DNA from 2 places in the Luteipulveratus halotolerans genome. Region 2 is predicted to be linked to the other one. Evidence: riboswitches for the same ligand, from Rfam matches in the RefSeq annotation. Region 2 holds a riboswitch; the other holds the start of a gene.

Region 1 (7,527 bases), 600 kb from region 2:
CCGGTGCTCTCACGCTCGGCGGGAGCCGTGTCGCCGCTGCGCCGTTGGTCGTCACCGGGCGCCCGAACCTCACCTCCGGTGTGATGTCCGGCGACGTCACCACCAACGGCGGGGTCGTGTGGGCGCGGGCCGACCGCGTCGGCCGGCTGGTGGCTGAGGTCGGACGCGGGCGCTCGCGTCAGGTGATCCGCGGCCCGTGGGCGACCCCGGACACCGACCACACCGCCAAGATCACGCTGCACGGCCTGCGTCCGGGCACGGACTACGACGTCCGCCTCACCTTCGAGGGGCGCGACGGCCACCTGGGCGAGTCGGGCATCGCGCATCTGCGCACCGCGCCGATGAAGGGCGCTCAGAGCTTCGTGTGGACCGGTGACACCGCGGGCCAGGGCTGGGGCATCAACCCCGACCTGGGCGGCATGACCGGCTACCGCACGATGCACGCGCTGCGGCCGGACTTCATGATCCACTCCGGCGACACGATCTACGCCGACAACCCGATCACCGAGTCGGTCACCGAGCCCGACGGTCAGGTCTGGCGCAACCTGGTCATCCCCGAGGTCGCCGAGGTCGCGCAGACACTCGGGCAGTACCGCGGACGGCACCGCTACAACATGCTCGACACCAACATCCGCGCGATGTACGCCGACGTGCCGCTCCTCGCCCAGTGGGACGACCACGAGACGCTCAACAACTGGTACCCGGGCGAGGTCCTCACCGACGAGCGCTACACCGAGCGTCGCGTCGACGTGCTCGCCGCGCGGGCCAAGCAGGCCTGGCGCGAGTGGCAGCCGATCGGTGACGACGACGCGCGCGGCCGGCGTACGACCGATGGCCGCAACCGCATCTACCGCAAGGTGACGCGCGGCCGCCACCTCGACGTGATGTGCCTGGACATGCGCACGTTCAAGAGCCCGAACACCTCCGGGCTCGAGACCCATCGCACCGCGATCCTCGGCCACGAGCAGACCGAGTGGCTGATCCGTGAGCTGCGTCGTTCGCGGGCGACCTGGAAGGTCATCGCGGCCGATCTGCCGCTCGGCATCATCGTCCCGGACGGGCCGGTCGACCAGGAGAGCGTCGCCAACCGTGACCCGGGCACGCCACTCGGCCGCGAGCTGGAGATCGCCTACCTGCTGCAGCAGATCAAGCGCCACGACATCCGCAACGTCGTCTGGGTGACGGCCGACGTGCACTACTGCGCTGCGCACCACTACGACCCGTCGCGGGCGGCCTTCACCGACTTCACCCCCTTCTGGGAGCTCGTGGCCGGACCGATCTCGGCCGGGGCGTTCGCGCCCAGCCCGATGGACGCGACGTTCGGTCCGGAGGTCGTCTTCGCCAAGGGGGCGTCGTACGCCAACCAGTCGCCCCGCACCGGCAAGGCGCACTTCTTCGGGCACGTGCAGATCGACGACGCCGGCCTGCTGACCGCCAGCCTGCGTGACGCAACAGGCGCGGTGCTCTGGTCCAAGGACCTCTCGCCGCAGTGATGATCGCCTGGCCCGTTCGGCCGCGCAGGCGGTGATCGGCCGCTAGCGTGATCGGCTGACCACCGAGCGAGGGCGCGGGCGTACCTGATGCGACCACGACGGGACGCGCACGGGCGATCAGGTGCTGCGCCGCTGCTGGCCGCCGCGGTCGTGCTCGTGCTGGGCGCGGCCGGTGGCTTCGTGCTGTGGGGCGGCCTCGATGGACGCAGGGCGAGCTCGCAGATGCATACCGGGCTCGACCATCTGCCGCCGGCCACGGCCAGTCCGTCGCGCACCGACTCGGCCACGACCTCGCCGGCGACTCCGATCACCGCCACGCCGACCGTCGTGACGGTCACTGCGACGCCGCCGCCGATCCCGGTCGCCGAGCGGGCCGAGCCCGTGACGGCGACCCCGAGCTCCCGATCATCGCGTTCCTCGACGGCGCGCGAGACTCGCAGCACGACTCCGAGCCCCTCGACCAGCTCGAGCAGCTCGAGCCGGACCAGCGACGAGCCAGCGCCCGGTCGTGACGTGCGCGCCGAGGTCGTGCGCCTCACCAACGCCGAGCGGGCGAAGGCCGGGTGCGGCCCCGTGCGCACCGACCAGGCACTGCGTCGGGCTGCCGACGGTCACGCGTCCGACATGGTGCGTCACCGGTCGTTCTCGCACACCGGCTCCGACGGGTCGACCGCGTTCCAGCGCATGCGCCGCGCGGGATACGACGGGTTCGCAGCGGCCGAGAACATCGCCGCCGGTCAGGCCTCACCAGCGGCCGTGATGCGCTCGTGGATGTCCAGCGCGGGTCATCGCGCCAACATCCTCAACTGCTCGTTCAACCGCATCGGGGTGGGGTACGACGGGGGCTCGGTCGGCGACGGCTACGGCGACGGCGCCTGGGTCCAGGACTTCGGGATCTCCTGATCCCACGGCGTCCGCACGGGGCCCGTCGGCGTGCTGCTCGGCATAATCGGATCGCCCACAGCGTTCTCTCATGCGACTCTAGGGAGAACATGACTGCACACGATCACCTGCTCAGCACCCGCGCCGAAGCCCTGTCCGAGGCCGATGACCTCGACCCTCGCTACGACGAGTCCGGCTTCATCGTCGACGACTTCGACGGCGAGCAGCTCGACCGTCAGGAGCGCGCAGCCCTGCGCCGCGTCGAGGGCCTGTCCACCGAGCTCGAGGACGTCACCGAGGTCGAGTACCGCCAGCTGCGCCTCGAGCGCGTCGTGCTCGCGGGCGTCTGGACCGACGGCACCGCCGAGGACGCCGAGAACTCCCTGCGCGAGCTGTCCGCGCTCGCCGAGACGGCCGGCTCGACCGTGCTGGCCGGGGTGCTGCAGCGTCGCCACAAGCCCGACCCCGGCACCTGGATGGGTGCGGGCAAGGCCCAGGAGCTGCGCGACATCGTCATCGACGAGGGCGCCGACACCGTCATCGCCGACACCGAGCTCGCGCCCAGCCAGCGGCGCGCCCTCGAGGACGTCGTCAAGGTCAAGGTCATCGACCGCACCGCGCTGATCCTGGACATCTTTGCCCAGCACGCCAAGTCCAAGGAGGGCAAGGCGCAGGTCGAGCTCGCCCAGCTGAGCTATCTGCTGCCGCGCCTGCGTGGTTGGGGTGAGTCGATGTCCCGGCAGGCCGGTGGCCAGGCGGCCGGCGGTCAGGGCATGGGTTCGCGCGGTCCTGGTGAGACCAAGATCGAGCTCGACCGGCGGCGCATCAACAGCCGGATGGCCAAGCTGCGCAAGGAGATCGCGCAGATGAAGACCTCGCGCGACACCAAGCGGCACAGCCGCAAGGCGCACCACGTGCCGAGCGTCGCGATCGCGGGCTACACCAACGCCGGCAAGTCCTCGCTGCTCAACCGTCTCACCGGCGCGGGCGTGCTCGTCCAGAACCAGCTGTTCGCCACCCTCGACCCGACCGTGCGTCGCGCCGAGACCGAGGACGGCCGCCTCTACACGCTGGCCGACACCGTCGGGTTCGTCGCCAACCTGCCGCACCAGCTCGTCGAGGCGTTCCGCTCGACGCTGGAGGAGGTCTCAGAGTCCGACCTGGTGCTGCACGTGGTCGACGGCAGCCACCCCGACCCCGAGGCCCAGATCAGCGCCGTGCGTGAGGTGCTCGCCGAGGTCGGCGGCGACGCGGTCAAGGAGGTCATCGTCGTCAACAAGGCCGACCTGGCCGAGCCGCACGTCGTCGATCGCATCCTGCGCGCCGAGAAGCACAGCATCGCGGTCTCGGCCCGCACCGGCGACGGCATCGACGAGCTGCGTGCGCTGGTCGCCCGTGAGCTGCCACGACCCGACATCCGCGTCGACGTGCTCCTGCCGTACGACCGTGGTGACCTGCTCAGCCGCCTGCACGACGAGGCCGAGATCCTCAGCACCGAGCACCAGGGCGACGGCACGCGCGTCCACGCCAAGGTGACGCCGACGCTGCAGGCCGAGCTCGCGTCGTACGCCGTCTCGTGAGCCGGTCGCCGGTGATAGCGTTCCCGGCGAGCTGGTCGTACCACGAACGGTGCCAGGGAATCCGGTGAGACTCCGGAGCTGACGCGCAGCGGTGTGGGTGACGGGCGGAGCACAACGCCACTGGACGAGAGTCCGGGAAGGCGCTCCGTCTGAGTGATCCCGAGTCCGAAGACCTGCCGGCTCATGTCATCGACCACGAGCCTCGCGATCGGGCTCCGGATGAAAGAGCCGTTGCGTGCCCGACCTCGTGTCGGCGCCTGGGCGCGTCGTCGACGCACTCGGTCGCCCTCGTCCTGAACTGCGACCGCCTGTGCCCGCGCCGGAGCGTGAGCGTCGTCGGCCCCGGATGCTGGCCGTGCTCGGCGTCCTGCTGGTGCTCTGCGCTGCCGGTGCCTGCGCGTCGCTCGCACTCGGCTCGGAGCCGATCGCCGCGAGTGCGGTGTGGGACGTGCTCGCCCACCGCCTGCGACTGAGCCCCGGCCCGGACCCGACGGTCGACCTCATCGTGGTCGAGCTGCGGGCGCCGCGCGCGGCGCAGGCTCTGGTGGTCGGCGCCGGCCTCGGCGTCGCGGGCACAGCGGTGCAGGCCCTCGTCCGCAACCCCCTCGCGGACCCGTACCTGCTCGGGGTGTCCTCCGGCGCGAGTGTCGGCGCGACGGCCGTGATCACCACCGGCGCGCTGGCCGCGCTCGGCACGTGGGCCCTCTCCGCCGGCGCGCTGCTCGGTGCGCTCGCTGCCACGGCACTCGTCTTCGGGATCGCGAGCGCCCAGGGCGGGCTCACCCCGCTGCGCCTGGTCCTCACGGGCGTGGTCATGTCGTCGGCGTTCTCCTCGGTCGCGAGCTTCCTGGTGATGCGCAGCGACGACCGGGGCGCCCAGTCGGTCCTGTTCTGGCTGCTGGGGAGCCTCTCCGGTACGACGTGGGCGCAGGTCTGGCTGCCCGCGGTCGCTGTCGTCGCGACGACAGCACTGCTGCTCGCGTCGTCCTGGATCGACGCGCTGACCACCGGTGAGGACGGTGCCCGCGCGGTCGGCGTACCCGTCGACGGCCTCCGTCGGGCCCTGTTCGTCCTGTCCTCGGCGCTCGTCGGCGTACTCGTCGCGGTGTCGGGGAGCATCGGCTTCGTCGGGCTGGTGCTGCCGCACCTCGGGCGCCTGGTGGTGGGCGCCCGCCATCGGGTGCTGCTGCCGGTGGCCGCGCTCGGTGGAGCGGCGTTCCTCATCTGGGTCGATGTGCTCTCGCGGGTGGTCGTGCGTCCGGTCGAGCTGCCCCTCAGCGTCGTGACCGGTCTGGTGGGCGCGCCGGTCTTCCTCCTGCTCCTCGGGCGGCGCCGCTACAGCTACGGATCCGCGGTATGAGCGCCGGCGCCCTGTGCACCCGTGACCTGTCGTGCGCCGTCGGGGGTCGCACAGTCCTTTCCCACGTCAGTCTCGACGTCGAGCCCGGCTCGATGCTCGCCGTCGTCGGCGTCAACGGCAGCGGCAAGTCCACCCTCCTGCGCACGCTCAGCGGTCTCCTCCCGGCGGCCGGCGGGCAGGTCGAGGTCGACGGCCTCGACGTGCACCTCCTGGCCGCGCGAGACCGCGCGCGGCGGATCGCGTTCGTCGACCAGGACCCGGCGCTGCCGGCCGACCTGCTGGTCGGTGAGCTCGTCGGTCTGGGCCGTACGCCCTACCGGTCTCCCTGGTCCAGCGGCGGCCCGGACGACCGCGACGCCGTACGTGAGGCGCTGCATCACGTCGACCTCATGGACGCTGAGCACCGTTCGTGCGCAACGCTTTCCGGCGGCGAGATGCGACGGGCGTGGCTCGCACGAGGCATCGCCCAGGACACCGGCGTCCTCGTCCTGGACGAGCCCACCAACCACCTCGACGTACGCCACCAGCTCGACCTCCTGCGTACGGTCCGGGCGCTCGGCCGTACGACCGTCGCGGCGGTGCACGACCTCGGACTGGCGCTCGCGTGCTTCGACCGGGTGCTCGTGCTGCACGACGGCCGCGCCCACGCGGTCGGCCCGGGCGCGCACGTACTGACCCCTGACCTCGTCGCAGAGGTGTTCGGCGTCGCCGCCGCCCACGTCACCCATCCCGTCACCGGCCGTACCCACCTGCTCCTGGAGGACCTGACATGAACCGACGCCTCACCGCCACCCTCGCCGGCGCGTCCGTCCTGCTGCTCGCGGCATGCTCCTCCACCGACGCCGGACAGGCCGGCCGAGCCGCCGGTGCACGAGTGACCGTCAGCAGCTGTGGGGAGCAGACGTCCTTCCCGAAGCCGGCCCAGCGCCTCTTCGTCAACGACGGCAACCTGATCTCGATGGTGCTCGCCCTGAAAGCGCAGGACCGCGTCGCGGCCGTCAGCAGCATCGGGCGTGACAAGGCTCTGCTGCGCAAGCACTACGGCGCCGCCGTCGACTCGCTCAAGGTCGTCGCTCCTGAGTACCCGTCGCTGGAGACGGTCGTGGCTCAGCGCCCGGACGTGATGGTCGCGGGCTGGGGCTACGGCTACTCCGAGGAGAAGGGCGTGACACCAGAAGCGTTGCGGGCCAAGGGAATCGACGCCTTCACCTTGACCGAGAGCTGCCGTCAGCACGGGAGTCGCGCTCGCGGGACGGTCGACCCGTGGACCGCGCTCAGGACCGACCTCACCCACCTCGGGACGATCACCGGCCACGACGCCGACGCCCGACGGGTCAACACCGACCTCGACCGCCGGCTGGCCGCACTGCGGTCGGCGCCGAAGCCGAAGAAGCCACCGACCGTGTTCGTGTTCGACAGCGGTGACAAGGAGGTGTTCTCCAGCGGGGCGCTCGGGGCGCCGCAGGCCGTCATCGCAGCCGGTGGTGGACGCAACCCGCTGTCGGACCTGAAGGACACATGGACCTCGGTGTCGTGGGAGCGGGTCGCGGCGTCCCGACCGGACGCGATCTTCTTCGTCGACTACCCGCCCCAGTCGTTCGCCCAGAAGGTCCACCTGCTGCGGACCAACCCCGCGACACGTGACCTGCCCGCGGTGAGGCAGGGCCGCTTCCTCAACCTGCCGTACGCCATGTGGACCAGCGGTCCGCTCAACATCGACGCCGCCGAGCAGGCACGCGTCGCGCTGGAGCGCTGGGACCTGGTGCCGCGGCGGTGACCGTACGCAGACCTGCGCGGGTCTTCCGTGGAGACCTCGCTCGTCCGTAGGGTGCGGTGACGTGAGCGCATCCTCGGAAGGTCACCCGTCCGCTGAGCACGCCCGCGTCGCCGAGTCGCCCGGCGACCTCGACCCGTGGAGGGTGTGGGGCCCGTACCTGTCCGGCCGCCAGTGGGGCACCGTCCGCGAGGACTACTCCGCCGACGGCGACGCCTGGGGCTTCTTCCCGTTCGACCACGCCCACACCCGCGCCTACCGCTGGGGTGAGGACGGCATCGCCGGCCTCACCGACCGCTACGGCTTCCTCAACGTCGCCGTCGCGATGTGGAACGGCCAGGACGACCGGCTCAAGGAGCGGCTGTTCGGGCTGACCAACGCGCAGGGCAACCACGGTGAGGACGCCAAGGAGTACTGGTGGCACCTCGACGCGACCCC
Region 2 (7,527 bases):
GCCGGTCGGCGCCTCGCCACTCGGCGCGTCGTCGCCCGGCGCGGGCTCGCCGCCGCCACCATCGGACGGCGGCTGCGGCGGCTCGGGGTCGGGATCTGTGTCGTCGTCCGGGCCGAGGACGTCGTCGAGCAGGTCGTCGTCCAGACCCGGCGCGTCGAACGGGTTGCGGCGACGACGGTGCGGGATCGACAGGCGAGCGGCAGCACGGATGTCGTCGACCGTCACCTCGTCTCGGCCGCACCACGCGGCGTGGGCCGTGGCGGCTCGCGCGGTGACGATGTCGGCGCGCATGCCGTCGACCTCGAACGCCGCGCACAGGTCGGCGATGCGCACGAGCGCCTCGTCACCGAGGCGCACCGAGCTGACGGCGTCTCGCGCAGCGGCGATGCGGGCCGCGAGCGCGGACTCCTCCGAACGCCATCGGTCGGCGAACGTCACCGGGTCGGCGTCGAAGGCCAGGCGTCGGCGTACGACCTCGACGCGGGTCTGCGGATCACGCGGAGCCGCGACCTCGACGGTCAGCCCGAACCGGTCGAGCAGCTGCGGGCGCAGCTCGCCCTCCTCGGGGTTCATCGTGCCGATGATCACGAACCGTGAGGCGTGCGAGATCGACACCCCGTCGCGCTCGACCGTGGAGCGACCCATGGCCGCCGCGTCGAGGAGCACGTCGACGAGGTGGTCCTGCAGCAGGTTGACCTCGTCGACGTAGAGCAGCCCGCGGTGAGCCGCAGCGAGGAGGCCGGGGTCGTACTCGGCGACGCCCTCGGACAGCGCCTTGTGCAGGTGCAGCGAGCCGACCAGGCGGTCCTCGCTGGCGCCGACCGGCAGCTCGACGAGCCGAGCCGGGCGTGCGGTGGGCTCGGCCTGCGCATGCGGGCCGTCCGGACACCTCGGGTCGGGCGCCGCGGGGTCACACGAGAACCGGCACCCCTTCACCACCTGCACCGGCGGCAGCAGACTCGTCAGGCCGCGCACCGCGGTCGACTTGGCGGTGCCCTTCTCGCCGCGGACGAGCACACCGCCGACGTCGGGCGCGACGGCTGTCAGGACGAGCGCCAGGGCCATGTCGTCGGAGCCGACGACGGCGGAGAAGGGAAAGGTGGGTAGGGACTGCTGCATGGGGTTGCTCCCGCCGGCGTGCCGGGACCACGCGGCACGATCGCGCTGCTGCGAGGCCGGTCTTCGGACTTCCGAGCCCGGCGGCGCGCCTTCCCGGGTCGTCCCAGTGGCCGGCGCTCTCGCGCCACGCGTCGTCGGCATCCTCGGTCACCGCAGCGGGTCCTGTGCCGGAGTCTCACCGGCTTCCCGTGCACCTCACATCTGCCGGTCCGCACCCTAACCCACCCGAGCCTCTAGGGTCAGCGGCTGTGAACACCGTGACTGTGGTCGGGATCGGCGCCGAGGGGTGGGCCGGGCTCCCGCGCACCCACCAGGACATCATCCAGGGCGCCGAGGTGCTCGTCGGCGGACCGCGCCACCTCGACCTCGTGCCCGAGGTCGCAGGTCAGGTACGCCGCTCGTGGCCCTCTCCCCTGCGTGACGGCCTCGAGCCGCTGCTCGCGCTGTACGACGGCCGGCGCCTGGTCGCCCTCGCGTCCGGCGACCCGCTGCTGTCCGGCGTCGGGACGACCTTGATCGACGTGATGGGCCCGGAGCGGGTCGACGTCGTCCCGGCCGTCTCGTCGGCGAGCCTCGCCCACGCGCGGATGGGGTGGTCGCACGAGACCACCACGGTGGTGTCACTGGTCGGGCGGCCGACGTCGCGGCTGGCCCGACACCTGTCGCCCGGCCGACGGCTGATCGTGCTGTCCTCCGACGAGACCACGCCCGCCGAGGTCGCCAAGCTGCTCGACGAGCACGGCATGGGTGCCGCCGAGATGGTCGCCTGGTCACGCCTCGGCGCGGTCGACGAGTGGCGCTCGCGCGGCACTGCAGCCACCTGGTCGGCCGAGGTCGACCGGCTCAACCTCGTCTGCGTGGTCTGCCCGACCGACGCACCGTCGTACGGCCTGGTCGCGGGTCTGCCGGACGACGCGTTCGAGCACGACGGGCAGCTGACCAAGCGCGACCTGCGCGCGAGCGCCCTCTCTCGTCTCGAACCACGACCGGGACACCTGCTGTGGGACGTCGGCGCCGGCGCGGGTTCGGTCTCCGTCGAGTGGATGCGTTCGCACCTGAGCTGTGGTGCGATCGCCATCGAGGCGAATTCCGAACGCGCACAACGGGTCTCGCGCAATGCCGACCGTTTCGGCCTGTCCGAGCTCGAGGTCGTGTGCGGCTCGGCCCCCGAGGCGCTCACCGGCCTCGACGCGCCCGATGCAGTGTTCATCGGTGGTGGCGCCAGCCGCCCCGGAGTCATCGACACCTGCCTCGCTGCCCTTCGACCGGGCGGACGGCTGGTCGCGCACGCGGTCACCATCGAGACCGAGGCGCTGCTCGTCGCCGCGCAGCGCGAGCACGGCGGTCAGCTCACCCGCATCACGGTCGAGACGGCCGAGCCGCTCGGCACCATGAGCGGCTGGCGCCCCGCGCGACCCGTCACCCAGTGGAGCCTCGTCCGATGACGGTCCACTTCGTCGGGGCCGGTCCGGGAGCGGCAGACCTGCTGACGCTGCGCGCGATCCGCCTGCTGGAGTCTGCGGACACCGTGCTCTACGCGGGCACCTACCTCGACGCGGAGGTTCTCTCACACGCGTCCGCCGACGCGCGCCTCATCGACACCCAGCACCTCGACCTCGACCAGATCACCGCGCACCTCGTCGACGCGCACGAGCGCGGTGACGACGTCGTACGGCTCTGCTCGGGCGACCCGTCGGTCTACTCCGCGCTCACCGAGCAGAAGGCCCGCCTCGATGCGGCCGACGTGCCGTGGGACGTCACCCCGGGCGTGCCGGCGTACGCCGCCGCTGCCGCCCTCCTCGGCGCCGAGCTGACGGTGCCCGAGGTCGCGCAGTCGGTCGTGCTCACGCGCACGCAGGCCCGCTCGACCGCAATGCCCGACACCGAGAGCCTCGCCCGATTCGCTGCGAGCAGAGCGACATTGGTGCTCCACCTGGCGATCCGCCACACCCGTCGACTGACCGGCGAGCTGGTGGAGCACTACGGCTCTGACTGCCCGGTCGCGGTGGTCTACCGCGCGTCACAGCCTGAGCAGATCGTCCTCGCGGGCACGCTGAGCGACATCGCCGACCAGGTCGAGCAGGCCGAGCTGACGCAGGCAGCCGTCATCATCGTCGGTCGCTCACTCGACGCCCAGGCGCCCCGCGGCTCCTTCCTGTACGACCCCGCCCGCGAGCGCCGTCGCGGCTAGGCTGCGGCCGTGCGAGACGTCGCAGACAGCCGGCCCGCCCGCTGGTGGCACGCCCTGACGGCGGTCGTGTGTGCGGGTGCCCTGATCCTGCAGCTCGTCCTCGTCGTGCAGGGCGCCCAGGTGCTGACCACCGCGGAGCCACCGGGGCTCCCGACCCGGCTGCTGCGGTTCGTCTCCTACTTCACGATCCAGAGCAACCTGCTCGTGCTGGCGTCGGTCCTCCCTCTGGTGCGTCGCCCGTCGTACGACGGCCCGCGGTGGCGGGTCGTGCGGCTCGACGCCCTGATCGGCATCACTGGCACCGGGCTGATCCACTGGTTCTTCCTTCGCCCTCTCCTGCACCTGACCGGCGGCCCCTACGTCGCGGACAAGCTGCTGCACGTGGTGGTCCCGCTGCTCGCGGTCGTCGGGTGGGCGGCCTTCGGTCCTCGCCCGCGCATCGACCGCCGCACGGTCGCGCTGAGCCTGGTCTGGCCGCTCGCGTGGGGACTGCTCGTCGTCATCCTGCTCGGCGCCGTCACCGACTGGTACCCCTACCCGTTCGTCGACGTCGGGGTGCACGGCTATCCGCGCGTTCTGCTCAACATCGCCGGCGTCGGGGCGCTGCTGCTCAGTCTCGCGGCCGGCCTGGCCGTGATCGACCGTCGTGGCCGACGAAGCGCGGACTCCACACCTGACCTGCGCTCGTGACCCGCGTGCTCGACGCCCCGACGACGACCAGGCACTTCATGTCGATCGTCTCCGGGTCGAGCTCGCCGAGGGTCGTGACCGTCAGCGACTCCTCGGCCCGCCCGATGTCGCGCCCGACCACCACGACCGTACGAGCGTCCTTGTGCTGCAGCAGAACTCGCTGCGCGTCGGCCATCTGCGTCGGACGGGCCCGCGAGCGCGGGTTGTAGATCGCGAGCACCAGATCGGCCGCCGCGATCGCGGCGAGCCGCTGCTCGACCACCGTCCAAGGCTTGAGCCGGTCGGACAGGCTCAGCACCGCGAAGTCGGCTCCCACCGGCGCTCCCGCACGGGCCGCGACAGCCTGCACTGCGGACACCCCGGGCAGCACGCGGACGTGCACTTCGTCGTACGCCGGGTCGCTCGCCTGGGCCTCGAACACCGCCGCGGCCATCCCGAAGACCCCGGCGTCCCCGCCGGAGACGACGGCGACGCGTTCGCCGGCGAGCGCGAGGTCGAGTGCGTGCCGGGCACGGTCGACCTCGACGGTGTTGCCGCTGGCGTGGCGCCGGAGACCGGGCCGCTGTGGCACGCGGTTGACGTAGGGCGCGTAGCCGATGACGTGCTCGACGTCGGCGAGCGCCTCGGTCACCTCGGGGGTAATCCACCGGTCCGGTCCGGGACCGAGACCGACGACGAGCAGCTCGGCGCGGATCTCGTTGTGCTGCAGGGGTTTCGGTGCTGACTCGGCGTGGCGGGCGCGCGACGGTGCGCTGTCGCCGTCGACCAGGATGATCGAGAAGTACGGCACTGTCGCCGGGTCGACGTCGGCCACCGGCAGGCGCCGCTCACGACCGGTCGTCGCGCGCTCGACATAGACGGCGTGCTCCAGCCTGCCCGCTGACTCCAGGGCGCGGCGTACGGCCGGGAAGGTGCGGCCGAGCTTCATGATGACCGCCGCCTCGGTGTCGGCGAGCCGGCGCGCGAGCTCGGCCTCGGGCAGCGTGCCGGGCAGCACGGTGAGGACGTCGGTCTGACGCATCAGCGGCAGCGCGGCGGTCGCGGTGGCACCGGCCATCGACGTGACGCCGGGGACGATCTCGACCCGGTGGTGGAGGCTGATGCGGTCGTGCATGTACATGAACGACCCGTAGAACAGCGGGTCGCCCTCGGAGAGCAGCACGACGTCGCGGCCCGCGTCGAGGTGAGCGATGAGACGGGCGGCCGAGTCGGCGTAGAAGTCCTCCATCGCGCCGGCGTAGCCACCCGGGTGATCGGTGGTGCCGGTCGTGACCGGGTAGACGAGCTCTTCCTCGACCTGCCCGTCGAGCAGGTCGGCGACGATCGCCCGCGCGTTGGACGAGCCCGGCCGACCGGAGTGGTAGGCGACCACGTCGGCCGCGTCGATCAGCCGAGCAGCCTTGAGCGTCAACAGCTCCGGGTCTCCTGGACCGACGCCGACGCCGTACAGCACTCCACCCTCACTCATCGGACGCTCGCCCCGATCTCGTCGTCCTGGGCGAGAGCGTTGAGCGCGGCGACGGCCATGGCCGACCCGCCGCGCCGACCGCGGACGACGAGGTGCGGCACGCGCGGCTCGTACGCCGCCAACGCGTCCTTGGACTCGGCCGCACCGATGAACCCGACAGGTACGCCGACCACCGCCGCCGGGCGCGGACCGCCGTCAGCCATGAGCTCGAGCAGGTGGAACAGCGCGGTCGGCGCGTTGCCGATGGCGACCACCGCGCCGTCGAGCCGGTCACCCCACAGCGACACGGCCGCCGCCGACCGTGTCGTCCCGAACTCCTTGGCCAGCAACGAAACTCGCTCGTCTCGCAGCAGGCAGAGCACGTCGTTGTCGCGCGGCAGCCGGGGACGCGTGACGCCGGAGGCCACCATGTGCGCGTCGGTCAGGATCGGGGCGCCGGCCTGCAACGCCGCCCGTGTCGCGGTCATGAAGTCGTCGGTGATCCGCAGGTCGTGCGTGAGGTCGGTCTGGCCGCATGCGTGGACCATGCGCACGGCGACCTTCTCGGCGTCTGCCGGCAGGTGCGAGCTGTCGGACTCCGCGCGGATCGTCGCGAACGACTGGCGATAGATCGCAGCCCCGTCGGTCTCGTACTCGTAGCGGCGGGTAGGCGGCTTCACTCAGGCATCCTTCGGGCGGTCGGGCAGGTTGACGGCGATGACGCCTCGCCAGGGCGTGACGACGAGTTCGGTTGCAGCAGAAGCAATCTCGCGCGCGATCTCACTCTTGATCACACCGTCGGGCGCGGCATGGTGCGCAGACCAACGGCCGTTGTCCTGGCGGATCGCACCGTACGCAGGTCGCTCTCCCGAAGGCGGTGTCCACGGCGTCACGGGTACGAGCTCGGTCGCCAGCTCACGGACGTGCCACGCGGCCGTCGGCCCGTCACCGCGCACGGCGAGGAAGCGGTGCGCGAGGTCGAGCAGCGCGGGCACGACGTCGGCGAGCGGCACCTCGCGGTGCGCCGCTCCGTCGACCAGGAGGAGCGCCCGGCTCGCGTCGAGCGCGATCGCGCCGACGTCGTACGACGAGCCGGCGACGTCACCGCGGCCGTCGTCGAGCAGGAGCAGGAACTTGCCGGGCAGCGCGGCGAGCGTGTCGTCCGCCAGCAGGGCTGCGTCGAGGTCGGCGAGCACCGGGCGCAGATCGGCGCGACCACCCGTGAGCCCGGTGAGCGGCGTACAGACGATGTTGCGGACGAGGTCGTGGGAGCGTCGCGGGAGCAGCCCCGCCGCGGCCAGTCGGTCGGCGGCGGCGGATGCGCCGGTCACGCCGCGGATCTGCACGTTGGCCCGTGACGTGAGGTGCAGGTCGCCGTCCCCGAGCTGGTCGGCCACATCGGCGAGCGCCGCGAGTGCCGCGGCGCTCACGCGACCACCGGGCAGGCGTACGCGCAGCAGGTCGCCGTCGTCGGCTCGCCAGGGCCGGGTGATCCCGGGGCAGCGGTCGGAGCGGGTGCGCGTCACGGCGCACATGCTCGCACGAGATCTGTCGGCGCCATCGGCGATGATGGGTCGCATGGTCTCGCTCGCTGCCTGCGCCGGTGTCGCACTCATCGCTCTCGGCATGGTCCTGACGCCCGGGCCCAACATGATCTACCTGGTCTCCCGCACGATCAGCCAGGGCCGCGGCGCCGGACTGGTCTCGCTCGGTGGCGTCGCGGCCGGCTTCGGGTGCTACCTCGCGGCCACCGTCGCCGGTCTGTCGGCCCTGTTCCTGCACGTCCCGCTGGCGTACGACGTGGTCAAGGTCGCGGGTGCCTGCTACCTCGCGTATCTCGCGTGGACGATGCTGCGGCCGGGCGGCCGGTCGGCGTTCGAGGTGCAGGCGGTCGAGCGCCACAGCCGCGCCCGGCTGTTCGCGATGGGCTGGTTCACCAACCTGCTCAACCCCAAGATCGCGCTGATGTACGCCGCGCTGCTCCCGCAGTTCGTCGACCGCAGCGCCGGCCCTGCGTGGGGACAGCTGCTGCAGCTCGGGCTCGTCCAGATCGCCATCGCCCTGACGGTCAACGGCCTGA

The links. Region 2 has a riboswitch for cobalamin ahead of VV01_RS03255 (magnesium chelatase subunit D family protein). Riboswitches for the same ligand answer to the same signal wherever they lie in the genome.
Region 1: linked by a shared signal. The riboswitch ahead of VV01_RS06155 (FecCD family ABC transporter permease) and the one ahead of VV01_RS03255 (magnesium chelatase subunit D family protein) in region 2 are both predicted to bind cobalamin.

What each region holds. Positions count from the first base shown of each region.
Region 1 is NZ_LAIR01000002.1:1,168,161-1,175,687, forward strand. It holds gene VV01_RS06140 (alkaline phosphatase D family protein) at 1-1,493, shown strand, start outside; gene VV01_RS06145 (CAP domain-containing protein) at 1,581-2,396, shown strand; gene hflX (GTPase HflX) at 2,486-3,955, shown strand; cobalamin riboswitch at 3,971-4,150, shown strand; gene VV01_RS06155 (FecCD family ABC transporter permease) at 4,191-5,315, shown strand; gene VV01_RS06160 (ABC transporter ATP-binding protein) at 5,312-6,088, shown strand; gene VV01_RS06165 (ABC transporter substrate-binding protein) at 6,085-7,092, shown strand; gene VV01_RS06170 (MGH1-like glycoside hydrolase domain-containing protein) at 7,154-7,527, shown strand, end outside.
Region 2 is NZ_LAIR01000002.1:569,694-577,220, reverse strand. It holds gene VV01_RS03255 (magnesium chelatase subunit D family protein) at 1-1,119, opposite strand, end outside; cobalamin riboswitch at 1,157-1,332, opposite strand; gene cbiE (precorrin-6y C5,15-methyltransferase (decarboxylating) subunit CbiE) at 1,368-2,564, shown strand; gene cobM (precorrin-4 C(11)-methyltransferase) at 2,561-3,310, shown strand; gene VV01_RS03240 (Pr6Pr family membrane protein) at 3,320-4,000, shown strand; gene VV01_RS03235 (precorrin-2 C(20)-methyltransferase) at 3,921-5,468, opposite strand; gene VV01_RS03230 (precorrin-8X methylmutase) at 5,465-6,127, opposite strand; gene VV01_RS03225 (precorrin-3B synthase) at 6,128-6,973, opposite strand; gene VV01_RS03220 (LysE family translocator) at 7,026-7,527, shown strand, end outside.